Regions from separate parts of the Endozoicomonas sp. 4G genome, predicted to be linked through region 3. Evidence: predicted binding sites of a transcription regulator. Region 3 holds the regulator's gene; each other region holds the start of a gene.

Region 1 (3,155 bases), 400 kb from region 3:
ATAAAGTCCTGCTGGTTGAAAAAGACAGTCAACCGGTTCAGGCCACTGTCAGAAACTTTGGTCAGGTGATCCCGTCGGGCATGACCGCAGACCTGTTGCCAACAGCACTGAACTCTCTTGACATTTATCAAACCCTGCAGGATCAGTTTGATATTTCAGCCCGGAGAAATGGCAGTTGCTATATGGCCTCCGATGAGCAGGAGCTGGCGATGCTGCAAGAGCTGCATCAACAACACCAGCAAACTGGCTATCCATCATCGCTGCTTAGCCGTGATGAGGTGATCCGTGCCAACCCTGCCGTCAGGAAAAGTTATGTCAAAGGAGCCCTGTTCTTTCCGGAAGAATTCAGCGTTAATCCTCTGCAACTGGTTTACCGAATTATTGAGTTTATTCAGCAGGAATACGGGGTTGAATACCGACCCAACACCCGGATCATTGCCATGGAAACCGGGCAGGACGAAGTCATCAGTCGGGATTCAGCAGGCGATCAATACCGGGCTGCAAAAGCAATGGTCTGTAACGGGCATGACTTCAAAACCCTGTTTCCATCGCGTTTCCTGAACAGCGATATTGAGCTGGTGAAGCTGCAAATGATGCGTACCAAACCCCTGCAGAGCGTCAGTCTCAAGGGCAATTTGCTCTCTGGCAGAAGTATCAGGCGCTATGAGAGCTTTCGCAACCTGCCTTCCTGGCGTGCCGGAGAAGCGGATTCAGAGCTGGATAAATACGGGGTTCATATTCTGTTTAAACAGGAGCTGGACGGGTCGATCATCATTGGTGATTCACACGAGTACGCCGATGCCCGTGAGGCAGAAAAGCTTTCCTTCACACTGAATCAATCCCTCAACGAACGGATGCTGACAGAAGCCAGAAACATTGTTGAGCTGCCTTGCTGGGATATCGCACAATACTGGGCAGGCTATTACTGCCAGAGTAAAACCGATCATTATTATCAGGACGATATAGACGACAAAATTCATTTTCTCACGGCTATCGGCGGCAAGGGCATGACCCTGGCTCCTGGCATTGCAGAAAAGAATATTGCCGGTATTTTCTAAAAATACGTCACCCACCTTTTATTACCAGGTGGGTGATTCCCCTCCTTCCCTTATTTCTCACAATGTAACAAAGCCGAAAAAGATCTGTAATATTTTAGTCATTTCTCTCTCGTAGAATCCTCTCATCACTTTTGGTCTAAACCAGCATCAAACCATTGCCTGACTGGAGAGAGCCCCATGAAAAAGCGTATAACGGCCCTGGCCCTTGCAGCAACGTCGATTTTCAGCGCCTCATCTTTTGCCGCGTCCCCTGTGGAGCTGACGGTTTACACGGCTTTCGAATCCGACCTTCTGGATCGCTATAAGAAAGCCTTTGAGCAGGAAAACCCCGATATCAGCATCAAATGGGTACGGGACTCCACCGGTATCATGACTGCCAAACTGCTGGCAGAAAAAGAAAACAGCCGGGCAGATGTCGTATGGGGCCTGGCCGGTTCCAGCATGGCATTGCTGAAGGATGAAGGCGTGCTGGACAGCTACAAACCCAAAGGTCTGGGTGACATCAAGGCTGAGCTGGTGGACCCTGAAACGGGTAAAGCCTGGTTTGGTAATCAGGCTTACTTCAACGTTATTTGCTACAACGAAGCAGTCGCCGAAGCCAAAAACCTGCCTAAGCCTGACTCCTGGCAGGACCTGCTGGATCCGGTCTATCAAGGTCAGATTGCCATGCCTAACCCGGCCTCTTCCGGCACTGGCTATATGCAGGTTTCCGCCTGGCTGCAAAGCATGGGCGACGACAAGGGCTGGGCTTATATGGATAAGCTGAACAGCAACATTGCCCAGTACACTCACTCCGGTTCCAAGCCCTGTGTCCAGGCGGCCATGGGTGAAGTAGCCATCGGTATTTCCCAGGCCATTCGTGGCGCTCAACTGAAAAACCAGGGCGCACCACTGGATCTGATTCTGCCTGAAGGTGGTATTGGCTGGGATGTGGAATCCGTCGGTCTGGTGGCAGGCACCGATCAGGCTGAAGCTGCGAAAAAACTGATCGACTGGTCGCTGAGCAAAGAAGCCAATGTGGAATACGCTGAAGCTTATGCCGTTGTCGGTCATGAAGACGTCAAGAAAGAAGTCGCCAACTACCCGGATGTAGAAAGCGCTATGGTGGATCTGGACTTTGGTGAAATGGCCAATGATCGTGAGGCGGTGCTCGCAGAATGGTCCAAGCGTTTCGACCACATGTCTGAACCTAAGTCGTGAAGTCTCACTAGTTATCTAGTTATATAGAAAGCGCCGTTTACTCCTTAACGGGAATAAACGGCTTTTCAGGTTTGGAGCTTTAGGAAGTTTACGCTATGCAACCCTTTCTCACTATCGAAAACCTGGGGAAACGCTTTGGCGATTTCACCGCCCTCGAAGAGATTTCCCTGTCCGTTAACAAAGGTGAATTCATCTGTTTTCTCGGCCCTTCTGGCTGCGGAAAGACGACACTGTTGAGAATGATTGCCGGACTGGAAGCCTGCCAACAGGGAGAGATCTGGCAGGATGGCACTAACATCACCGCGCTCCCACCTGAACAAAGAGACTTCGGTATTGTCTTTCAATCCTATGCCCTGTTCCCCAACCTGAGCGTCGCAGAGAATATTGGTTTTGGTTTGAAAAACCAGGGTCAGTCCAGGCAGGACGTTGAGAAGACTGTTAACGAATGGCTGGACATTATCGGTCTGCCGGATTCCGGCCCCAAATTTCCGTCCCAGCTTTCCGGCGGCCAGCAACAACGTGTCGCACTGGCAAGGGCTCTGGCACTCTCTCCGGGATTGTTATTGCTCGATGAACCACTCTCTGCCCTGGATGCCAAGGTCAGAATTAAATTGCGGGAAACCATCTGTAAACTGCAAAGAAAACTGGGCATCACCACCATTATGGTGACCCATGACCAGGAAGAAGCCATGGCCATGGCGGATCGCATTGTGGTCATGAATCACGGACATATTGAACAGATCGGCACACCGGAAGAAATTTATAAGCACCCGGCCTCTCGCTTCGTGGCTGAATTTGTCGGTGCCATGAACTTTCTGGAAGGCAACACCAACAACCAGAATCAGGTCATGCTGGCCAACCAGACACTGTCTCTGCCAGTGGCTGAATCAACAGCAA
Region 2 (3,155 bases), 1.0 Mb from region 3:
ACTGTTCTGGTGACGTTGAATGCACTCAGGCTTATGAGAAAGTAGTGAAAACTGGCATGGTAGTGCACGGTTTCAATGTAATTGACGGGTTCCCTCTATTAATGGCACCCAAGCTCCGTTCACCCTGAGCGGAGTCGAAGGGTGGTTGGCACGATCTTTATTGTTGGTTCGGAGTCCACATCCTTCGGCCGTACATCCTGAGCGGAGTCGAAGGGCGCTCAGGATGAACGTAGATTGTTCACATCGAACTCATTGAAGTGACGTACTACACTCCGTTACCCACTCCTTTTCCAAAAGAATCCTGGTTCTTTTGATAAACATCTGGATACATTTTTGCATATGCCCCATTAAGATCATTGGGTGATAGCTTGGATACCTTATTAAAACCCCTGGAAGTCATAACAAAAACAGAAGCTATTGAAATAGAGGCTGCAAAAATCATTAAAATAGAATCAATATTCCCCACTTTAACCATAAAGGTTGAGAAAGCTAAACCTAATGGTATGGATATTATGCAAAAGGCGAGAAATATTGATTCAAAAGAGTTTCTCATCTCCGGGGGAGTCGCTGAACACCTTATGTTGGTTGTGTTTACATTGTATATAACAACACCAAGGCCGGCTACAAATAAGCCTGCATAGATCGCCCATAAACTATTGATAAAAACAATAAGCAACAATCCCATGGATAGAAAGTTTATGCTTGCAACCGTGGTGTTTTTTACGCCAAACCACTTATTAAATTTACTGGACAAATAAGTGCTTCCGACAATCATCCCTACTCCAAACAAGGATTCAGAAATACCCAGCTCAACTGTCCCCGAATAATACTCATCAATAATTTTAATCGGCACAATGTAAGACAACAAAGGCATCAGTATAAAGTTTGATAAAGAGCAAACGAAGACTAAAACTCGTTCTGTTTTATTAAGAAACAGGATCTTCACAGAGTTTGTGGCTGCCTCTTCTTTTTCGCGTTCCTGACTTCTATCAGGTTTCACGCCGAAGAACAAAAAGAATGAAGCAACTATGGAAAAATTAATAATAATCAACGTATTATTAATATCAAATCGACTGATCACAAACCCTGAAATAGCAGCACCAAGAATCATGTTTATAGAATTAACAAACCCTCTAACCTTGAATGCTTTTTCCAGATTTTCATCTTGGTAAAGACAAGGAGCAATACTGGAGCCTATAGGTTGTATAGCAATGGCTAAAACAGAAGATATTAGATAGATAAGTCCTATCTGATAATGATTATCTATGGTTGTAAGGTTTAGCAGTGCAACGGATACAAGGGTTATTCCAGAGCATGTCAGAACGATTTTCTTTTTATCAAACCGGTCTGAAATAAAGCCAAATAAAATAAGAGTGGTAACCTGTAGCGCCCATGATGAAGATATAAACCAGCCTAACTCTACCTGTAAACCATATACGTCTATCATCGCCCATGTAAACAGCATAGCCAACGCTCTACAGGATGATGTAAACAGTACGTCTGCCACTTGATAAATATAAAAACTTTTATGCCTGATCATTTTTTTCTTCTTCCAAACCGGCCTTAACTTCGTCCAATATCATGGCTAGATTTTTATTTCAAACGAAAAGTCACCATATCCCTTGCTCAAAAGAAAGTAAACAGACAGTAGACAAAATATACGACGACAAGCCACGCAGGACAGGCCCTTCAGAGTCACAAACCGTCAATGTCATAAAATCCAAACACGCCTGTAACATTACTGAAATATTTCTCCCCTATTCTTGCAACCACTCAATTTTGAACTAACAGAAAAGTATTTTGCACAACCCACTGACAGTTAACGGCGCGGCAAAAGATTTTTCTTTGTAAACGCAAACACTCCAAGCGAGTCTCTCGGGGAGAAAAAAAGTGAAGTTACTAAAGTCTGTTGTAATGTCATCCATGCTGGTTGCAGCATCCTTTTCTGCATCAGCCAAGACCGAAGTGATCAACGGTGCGGGAGCCAGCTTCCCACATCCGATCTACGCCAAGTGGGCTGAAGAGTACCAGAAAGAAACCGGTATTCGCATCAACTACCAAGCCATCGGTTCCGGCGGCGGTATCCGTCAGATCACTGCCAAGACCGTTGACTTTGGCGCCAGTGACGCACCTATGGATATCAAAGAACTGAACAAAGAAGAGATGATCCAGTTCCCAATGGTCATGGGCGCTATCGTTCCGGTTATCAACGTACCTGGTATTGAGTCAGGCGAACTGAAACTGACCGGCGAAATCCTGGCCGACATCTACATGGGCAAAATCAAGAAGTGGAACGACGAGCGCATCACCGCTCTGAACCCAGGCATTGAGATTCCTGAGCAGGCTATTTACGTCGTTCACCGTTCAGACGGCTCCGGCACCACTTACAACTTCACTGACTACCTGAGCCAGGTAAGCCCTGAGTGGAAAGAAAAGATCGGCAGAAACACCGACATCACCTGGCCGAAAGAAGCAACCACCATCGGTGGTAACGGTAACGCCGGTGTCGCAAACTTTGTAGGCCGTACCCGTGGTGCGATCGGTTATGTTGAATATGCCTACGCAAAACAAAACGACCTGACCTACACCCAGCTGGACAGTGCTGAAGGCAAATTCCTGCAGCCCAGTATGGAAACCTTCCAGGCAGCCGCTGCCAATGCTGACTGGAAAAACGCTCCAGGCTTCGAACTGCTGCTGAACAACCAGCCTGGTGCTGATTCCTGGCCTATGACTGCGGCGACCTTTATCCTGATGCACAAAGATCAGGTTAACGCCGAGAAAGCTGAGCAGATCATCGACTTCTTCGAGTGGAGCTACGAGAAAGGGGATGAACTCGCAGCCGATCTGGATTATATTCCAATGCCGGAAACCGTAGTCAACATGGTAGAGAACGTCTGGAAAGAAGACCTGACCAGCAACGGCCAAACCATTATCGAGTAAACGGTTTCTCTAGTCTTTCTCATACAGGAAACGAACGACAGTTGATCGGCACTACGCTGGTCAGCTGTCTTGTTGTTGCTTATGCTTTTAACTTCGATGCCCCGCGCAATGAAGGGTGACTCAATCTTCTATCGACTGAGTTTCACCAGCGCCATTCTGATTTTTCTGGTGTTGATCGGGATCATCCTCTCCCTGATTGACGGCGGCTGGCAGGC
Region 3 (3,155 bases):
GAACTGGCTATGACCTGATAAACTGGCGATCAGTACTCAGCCATACAGCCAGCCAAACATTATGATGCAACTCAGGAAACCCATGCGGGGATTAGCGGGCACAAATGCGGTTCTACAGCGATTCCCCCGTTTGAAAGACTTTTTACAGCTGGCTCGACTCGATCGACCCATCGGTATCTATCTGTTGCTCTGGCCTACTATGTGGGCACTCTGGGTTGCTGCAGAAGGTGTGCCGGATCTGGCAAATCTGGTGATTTTTTCGGTCGGTGTGGTTCTGATGCGCAGTGCCGGTTGTGTCATCAATGACTTTGCCGACAGGAAAGTGGACGGTCATGTTAAACGCACACGTAACCGACCACTGGTGACGGGGAGAATTCGGGAAAAAGAAGCACTGATGTATTTTGCAGGCATGGTGCTGGTGGCTTTTATTCTCGTGCTCTTTACCAATACCCTTACGATTCAACTGTCTTTTGCCGCATTATTGCTGGCTTCGGCCTATCCTTTTGCAAAACGCCACACGCATCTGCCCCAGGTGGTATTGGGGGCTGCTTTTGGTTGGTCAATACCTATGGCTTTTGCGGCGCAGAGCGGAGTCCTGGGAAGCACTGCCTGGCTGATATTTCTCGCCAATCTGTTTTGGACGGTGGCCTACGATACTCAATACGCCATGGTGGATCGTGACGATGACCTGAAAGTAGGCATCAAGTCTACAGCGATTCTTTTTGGTGATATGGATAACCTGATCATAGGTAGTTTACAGGTGCTTACTCTGGTGACTCTGGCCATGGTCGGTCATCAGCTGGCGCTGGGTTTTCTGTACTTCCTTTCACTGACTGCGGTAGCAGCCTTTTTCGTTTATCAGCAGTGGCTAACCCGTCGACGTGAGCGTGAGGCTTGTTTCAAGGCATTTCTGAATAACCACTGGGTTGGGGCCATTGTTTTTGCTGGTTTGGTGGTGAGTTATTGGTGATCTCATGGCTGGAACCCCTGCTCTGCAAGGTCTGAAATAGTTGTCTTCATTCTCAAACTGTGATGTCAGTCTGGAGGTGTCATCTGCCTGTAACATTTCAAGAGTGTAATAGCCGGTGTATAGTGCGGTTGATTAAACTTTTGAAAAACAGCCCCGGCCTAAACGAGCCTGAGCTGACCAACACCCTGATATCACCGCCGCAGTCGAATTGATAGATAAGCAGGTAGAGATCAATGCCAGGAAAGACCATTCTGATCGTAGATGACGAAGCACCTATTCGCGAGATGGTGATCGTTGCTCTGGAAATGGCAGGGTACGACTGTCTTGAGGCGGCTGATGCGAAGGAAGCGCACTCTCTGATTGTGGATAATAAACCCGATCTGATCCTGCTGGACTGGATGCTGCCAGATGTCTCCGGCATTGAACTGGCCCGCCGTCTGAAGCGCAATGAGCTGACCTCTGAAATTCCCATCGTTATGTTGACGGCCAAGGGTGAAGAAGACCATAAAATCCAGGGACTTGAAACCGGAGCCGATGACTATATCACCAAGCCTTTTTCCCCCCGTGAGCTGGCTGCCCGCTTAAAAGCGGTGTTGCGCCGGGCAGGTGGGCTGGATAACCAGTCTCCCATTGTCATCAAGGGGTTGGAACTGGATCCTGTCAGCCACAGAGTCTCCATCGATGGCTCACCTGCTGAAATAGGCCCTACCGAGTACCGATTGCTACAGTTTTTTCTGACGCACCAGGAGCGTGCCTATACCCGTGGGCAGTTGTTGGATCAGGTCTGGGGAGGCAATGTCTACGTAGAGGAGCGAACTGTAGACGTTCACATTCGACGCCTGCGTAAGGCATTGGGTGGTAACTATGAAGGGTTTGTGCAAACCGTTCGTGGTACTGGATACCGTTTCTCAACCAGAGTCTAGCTTTCTAACCCTCTAACTCTCTTTTCCGCCCAGTTTTCAGCAGGTGTTTGTCCGGGAGTCATATGACAACAATTTCAAAAACCCATTTGCTGAGCCGCATGATGGCTTACCTGGTTGTTGGGTTTTCCCTGGGCTGGTTGGTTGGCGAGCCTTTTTTAGGGCTTTGTGTGGTGATGGGGGGCTATTTTGTCTGGAGTTTCCGACAGCTTTTCAAACTGCTGGACTGGCTCAATGACCCCAGGGCCAGAAGCAAAGAACCTCCCGAGAGTAAAGGATTCTGGGGTGAAATCTTTGATGGCATCTATCGTTTGCAGAAGCAGCACAGTCGCTCCCGGCAAAAGCTGACCGTAGTACTTGAGCGTATTCAGGAATCAACCGCTGCGCTTAATGACGGAGTTGTGATGATCGATAATCAGAGCAACCTGGAATGGTGGAATCCTGCTGCTGAAACCTTAATGGGTCTGAAGATGCCTGAAGATCAGGGGCAGTTGATTACCAACCTGCTGCGTGATCCGAGGTTTGCGGACTACTTTGAGCAGGGCGGTTATCAAAAAGCCCTGGAGATCCCTTCTCCGGTCAACCCGGATCATCAGCTGCAATTTAATATAACCGTGTATGGCAAAGGCAATCGTCTGATGACCGTGAGAGATGTCACGCGCCTGAATCAGCTGGAAGTCATGAGAAAGGACTTTGTTGCCAACGTATCCCATGAGTTGAGAACACCGTTGACGGTGGTATCCGGCTATCTTGAAACCATGCTGGACAGTTTGGGGCCGGATTCAGGTCTCCCTCCTGTCTGGGAGAAAGCACTGAACAGGATGCAGGAGCAGTCACTCAGAATGCAGAATCTGGTGGCAGACCTGTTGTTGCTGTCCAAGCTCGAATCGGCTGAAGCTCAGGCCGATGAAAACGGGGTTGATGTTAAAGCCATGCTGAACAGCATTGTTGAGGATGGGCGGGCACTCAGTGGTGAAAACCAGCACCAGATTTCACTGGATTGTCCTGAAGGTGTCTTTTTGGCTGGCAATAGCAGCGAATTACGCAGTGCCTTCTCGAACCTGGTCTTTAATGCCGTACGCTATACGCCGCTGGGCGGGAAGATACAGGTGAGCTGGTGGCAGGATAAGGAAGGCGGACACATGATGGTGGAAGATAATGGTATCGGCATTGATCCCATGCATATTTCCAGACTGACTGAACGCTTTTACCGGATTGATAAAAGCCGTAGCCAGAATACCGGGGGAACAGGGCTCGGACTGGCT
Region 4 (3,155 bases), 450 kb from region 3:
TCAAGCCAGCGGTGGGGCCAATGGTGGATTCTGAAACCGGAGAGCCCGCATCCCCTAACGCTCCTGCGGCACCTACCAGACAGGCTATCGCCAGCGGCGTAAAACCGAGCTCCATACCCAGCGGCACATAAAGGGTGGCAATAATCGGCACCGTTGAGAACGAAGAACCAATACCCATAGTAATCAGCAGCCCGACCAGAAGCATAAGAATGGCGGCAAGCGCCTGACTGTTGCCAACAAACATCTGCACCTGACCCACCAGCTCAGGAATATCACCTGTTGAGCGGAGCACCTCGGCAAAGCCTGCCGCCGAGATCATAATGAAGCCAAAAACCGCCATCATTCGCAGACCTTCATTGAACACCTCGTCTGCTTCCCGCCAACAGACGATTCGCCCAATGACCATGATAATAAAACCCAGTGCAGCCCCAAGAACCATGGATCCGGCCAGCAATTGACTCACCAGCAAAACCGCGATGGCAATGACAGAGGTAATGATGACAGGCTTACTTAACTGAACCTCTTGCTGATGAATCAAAAGGGTTTCTGCCTGACGATAGGCCCTTGGCTTTCGATAACTGAAAAATACCGCGATCAGCAATCCCAGGAACATGCCAAAAACAGGAATCGCCATGGCCAGCGGCATTTGGCTCAGCTCAATATCCAGCCCATTTTCCTGCAGGTTGCCACCAAGAATCTGATTCAGATAGACACTGCCAAAACCGATTGGAAAGAGCATATAGGTTGCAGTAAGACCAAAGGTCAGCAGACAGGCCACCTGACGGCGATCAATCGCCATAGCACTGAATACTGATAACAGGGGTGGAATCAGTATGGGAATAAAAGCGATATGGATGGGCACCAGATTCTGGGAAGAAAAGGCCATCAACACCATGGTCAGGAACAAACCGTACTTTAGCTTTACATTGTTATGAGAGCTATTACTGCTCTTCACTGTGCGGATGATCTTGCCAGCCATCCACTCAGGTATACCGGAGCGGGCAATGGCCATAGCAAAAGCACCCAGCATGGCGTAACTAATGGCAATACCCACGCCACCGCCTAAACCTCTGGAAAATGCCTCCAGAGTCTGAACAATATCCAGACCTCCGATCATTCCCCCGGCCATCGCCCCAATAAAGAGCGCCAGAACCACATTGACGCGCAACAAACTCAATACGAGCATGACGGCGACCGCCAGAATCACTGCGTTCATAGTATTTCCAAATGGTATTTTTTCGTTATTACCGCCAGCAACAGTCAGCTATGGAGCATGAGCTATAGCGGCATAAATCAGTTTTAGTTAATAGCTTTATTATTCCTGCAAATAGAGCGCCAGCGGGCTAAGCAAGTATTTAAAGCATAGGGATATTCCTGATAAAGCGGTCAGGAATCAATGATGGGAATGATGGTGGGGATGCAGAGGGGCAGCAGCAGTTTGAGAGAACACTGTCAGGGAAAAACAACCCGTTGTAGACAAGGACAATTGTCTTGATTGCATGGATAAAGCTTCCTGATGGAATCATCTGTTTGGACGGTCGATCTTAACAGACCCTGCTGAAAAAGCGAGCCAAAGATTCCCAAGCTATGCTGTGATCTGTCTCCCATTTTTTTCAATTCTGTCATATTTTTGTAACACAGGCCCTTTAAGGTACGATCAATAATCCCTGCGACCAGTGCCATGTACCCACCAATAATAGAAGACAGCCCTGGTGTCGATTACAACACCCCGGCCCATAAACGCCATCAGTCACTTCGCTTTTTCAAAGATCACCTGACCCGCTGGAGTGTGGCCGTGGGTGGTCTCGGTGTTATTGCTGCCATCCTGCTGATCTTTATTTACCTTCTTTACGAGGTGGCTCCCTTATTCAAAAGCGCAGACATTGAACAAACCAGCACCTGGACACAGACACTTACCGAAGAGCAACGCCCACTGTACCAGAGCATGGAAGAACAGGCGGAACTGGCTTTTTCCATCACCGCTGACGGTGCCATGACGTTTTCCGCCACCGGAACCGGGGCGCAGAAATATCACTATTCCCTGCCCCTTCCTGCTGGCACCTCAGTCACCACCATTGCCAATGATCCGGTTGATAACAACCTGCTGGCCGCCGGTCTGAGTAATGGTCAGGTCATTATTTTCAAGCACCTCTATAAAATTACCTGGCCGGATGATAAACGACTGATCACCCCCAAAATCAGCTACCCATACGGTGAGCAGGCGATTGATTTGATAGCAGGTCAACAGGCTGTTTCACACCTGAGCATCAGTGACAGTGAAGACCAGCTGTTGCTCACCGGTTATGGTGACCAGCGCCTGTACATGACCGCTTTTACCAAGGAATTAGACTTCCTGACCGAAGAGGTCACACTGACAGAAGAACGTATCACCCTGCCTGAAGTGGATGGGCGTATTCACGATGTCCTGATTGCTCCGGATCAACGCTGGCTGTTTGTTCAATCCGGTAGCGACGAGCTGACATTGATCGATATCAGCAATCTTCATCAACCTCATGTGGTTTCAGAAACGGACCTGACGACCCACTCGGCCAAAGTGACGACCATGACGTTCCTGCTGGGCGGAACTTCCCTGCTGATCGGCGATGACACCGGTATGATCAGCCAGTGGTTCATGGTCAGAGATAAACAAAACCAGTGGCGTCTGCAGCGAATCCGTGAATTCGAGCTGACCGGTGAACCGATTACACAGATTGTCCCCGAGCATCGCCGCAAGGGCTTTCTGGCAGCCGACGACAAGGGCAATGTTGGCATTTTCTACACCACCGCTAACAGAACCCTGCTGACCCGGAAGCTGAGCAATGGTCCTGTTGAGCAACTGGTTATTGCTCCCCGCAGCAACTATATGCTGGTGAGCAGCAATGGCGCTACCGAATTCTGGCGTATTGAGAATGAACATCCGGAAGTCTCCCTGTCGGCACTCTGGGGTAAAGTCTGGTATGAAGGCTATGAGCAACCTGAATACATCTGGCAGTCCTCAGCTTCGACCAATGACTTTGAGCCAAAACTGAGCCTGACTCCCCTGGCCTTCGGAACCCTCAAGGCCGCCTTTTACGCCATGTTACTGGCGACGCCTCTGGCCATAGCCGGAGCCATCTATACCGCTTACTTCATGGCCCCTGCCATGCGCCGTAAGG

The links. The regulator PhoB, encoded in region 3, activates phosphate uptake and scavenging genes when phosphate is short. The targets are predictions, from matches to a motif close to TGTCATANNNNTGTCANA.
Region 1: the regulator PhoB is predicted to act here: its motif matches at 1,144-1,161, upstream of K7B67_RS18165 (putative 2-aminoethylphosphonate ABC transporter substrate-binding protein).
Region 2: the regulator PhoB is predicted to act here: its motif matches at 1,710-1,727, upstream of pstS (phosphate ABC transporter substrate-binding protein PstS).
Region 4: the regulator PhoB is predicted to act here: its motif matches at 1,621-1,638, upstream of K7B67_RS21665 (ABC transporter permease subunit).

The regions. Positions count from the first base shown of each region.
Region 1 is NZ_CP082909.1:4,605,769-4,608,923, forward strand. Features, by position in the region: gene K7B67_RS18160 (TIGR03364 family FAD-dependent oxidoreductase) at 1-1,058, shown strand, start outside; gene K7B67_RS18165 (putative 2-aminoethylphosphonate ABC transporter substrate-binding protein) at 1,236-2,258, shown strand; gene K7B67_RS18170 (putative 2-aminoethylphosphonate ABC transporter ATP-binding protein) at 2,354-3,155, shown strand, end outside.
Region 2 is NZ_CP082909.1:4,013,930-4,017,084, forward strand. Features, by position in the region: gene K7B67_RS15600 (heavy metal translocating P-type ATPase) at 1-45, shown strand, start outside; gene K7B67_RS15605 (MFS transporter) at 266-1,540, opposite strand; gene pstS (phosphate ABC transporter substrate-binding protein PstS) at 1,891-2,940, shown strand; gene pstC (phosphate ABC transporter permease subunit PstC) at 3,022-3,155, shown strand, end outside.
Region 3 is NZ_CP082909.1:5,009,988-5,013,142, reverse strand. Features, by position in the region: gene K7B67_RS19710 (chorismate lyase) at 1-18, shown strand, start outside; gene ubiA (4-hydroxybenzoate octaprenyltransferase) at 83-970, shown strand; gene phoB (phosphate regulon transcriptional regulator PhoB) at 1,204-1,893, shown strand; gene phoR (phosphate regulon sensor histidine kinase PhoR) at 1,956-3,155, shown strand, end outside.
Region 4 is NZ_CP082909.1:5,457,229-5,460,383, reverse strand. Features, by position in the region: gene K7B67_RS21670 (Na+/H+ antiporter NhaC family protein) at 1-1,216, opposite strand, end outside; gene K7B67_RS21665 (ABC transporter permease subunit) at 1,682-3,155, shown strand, end outside.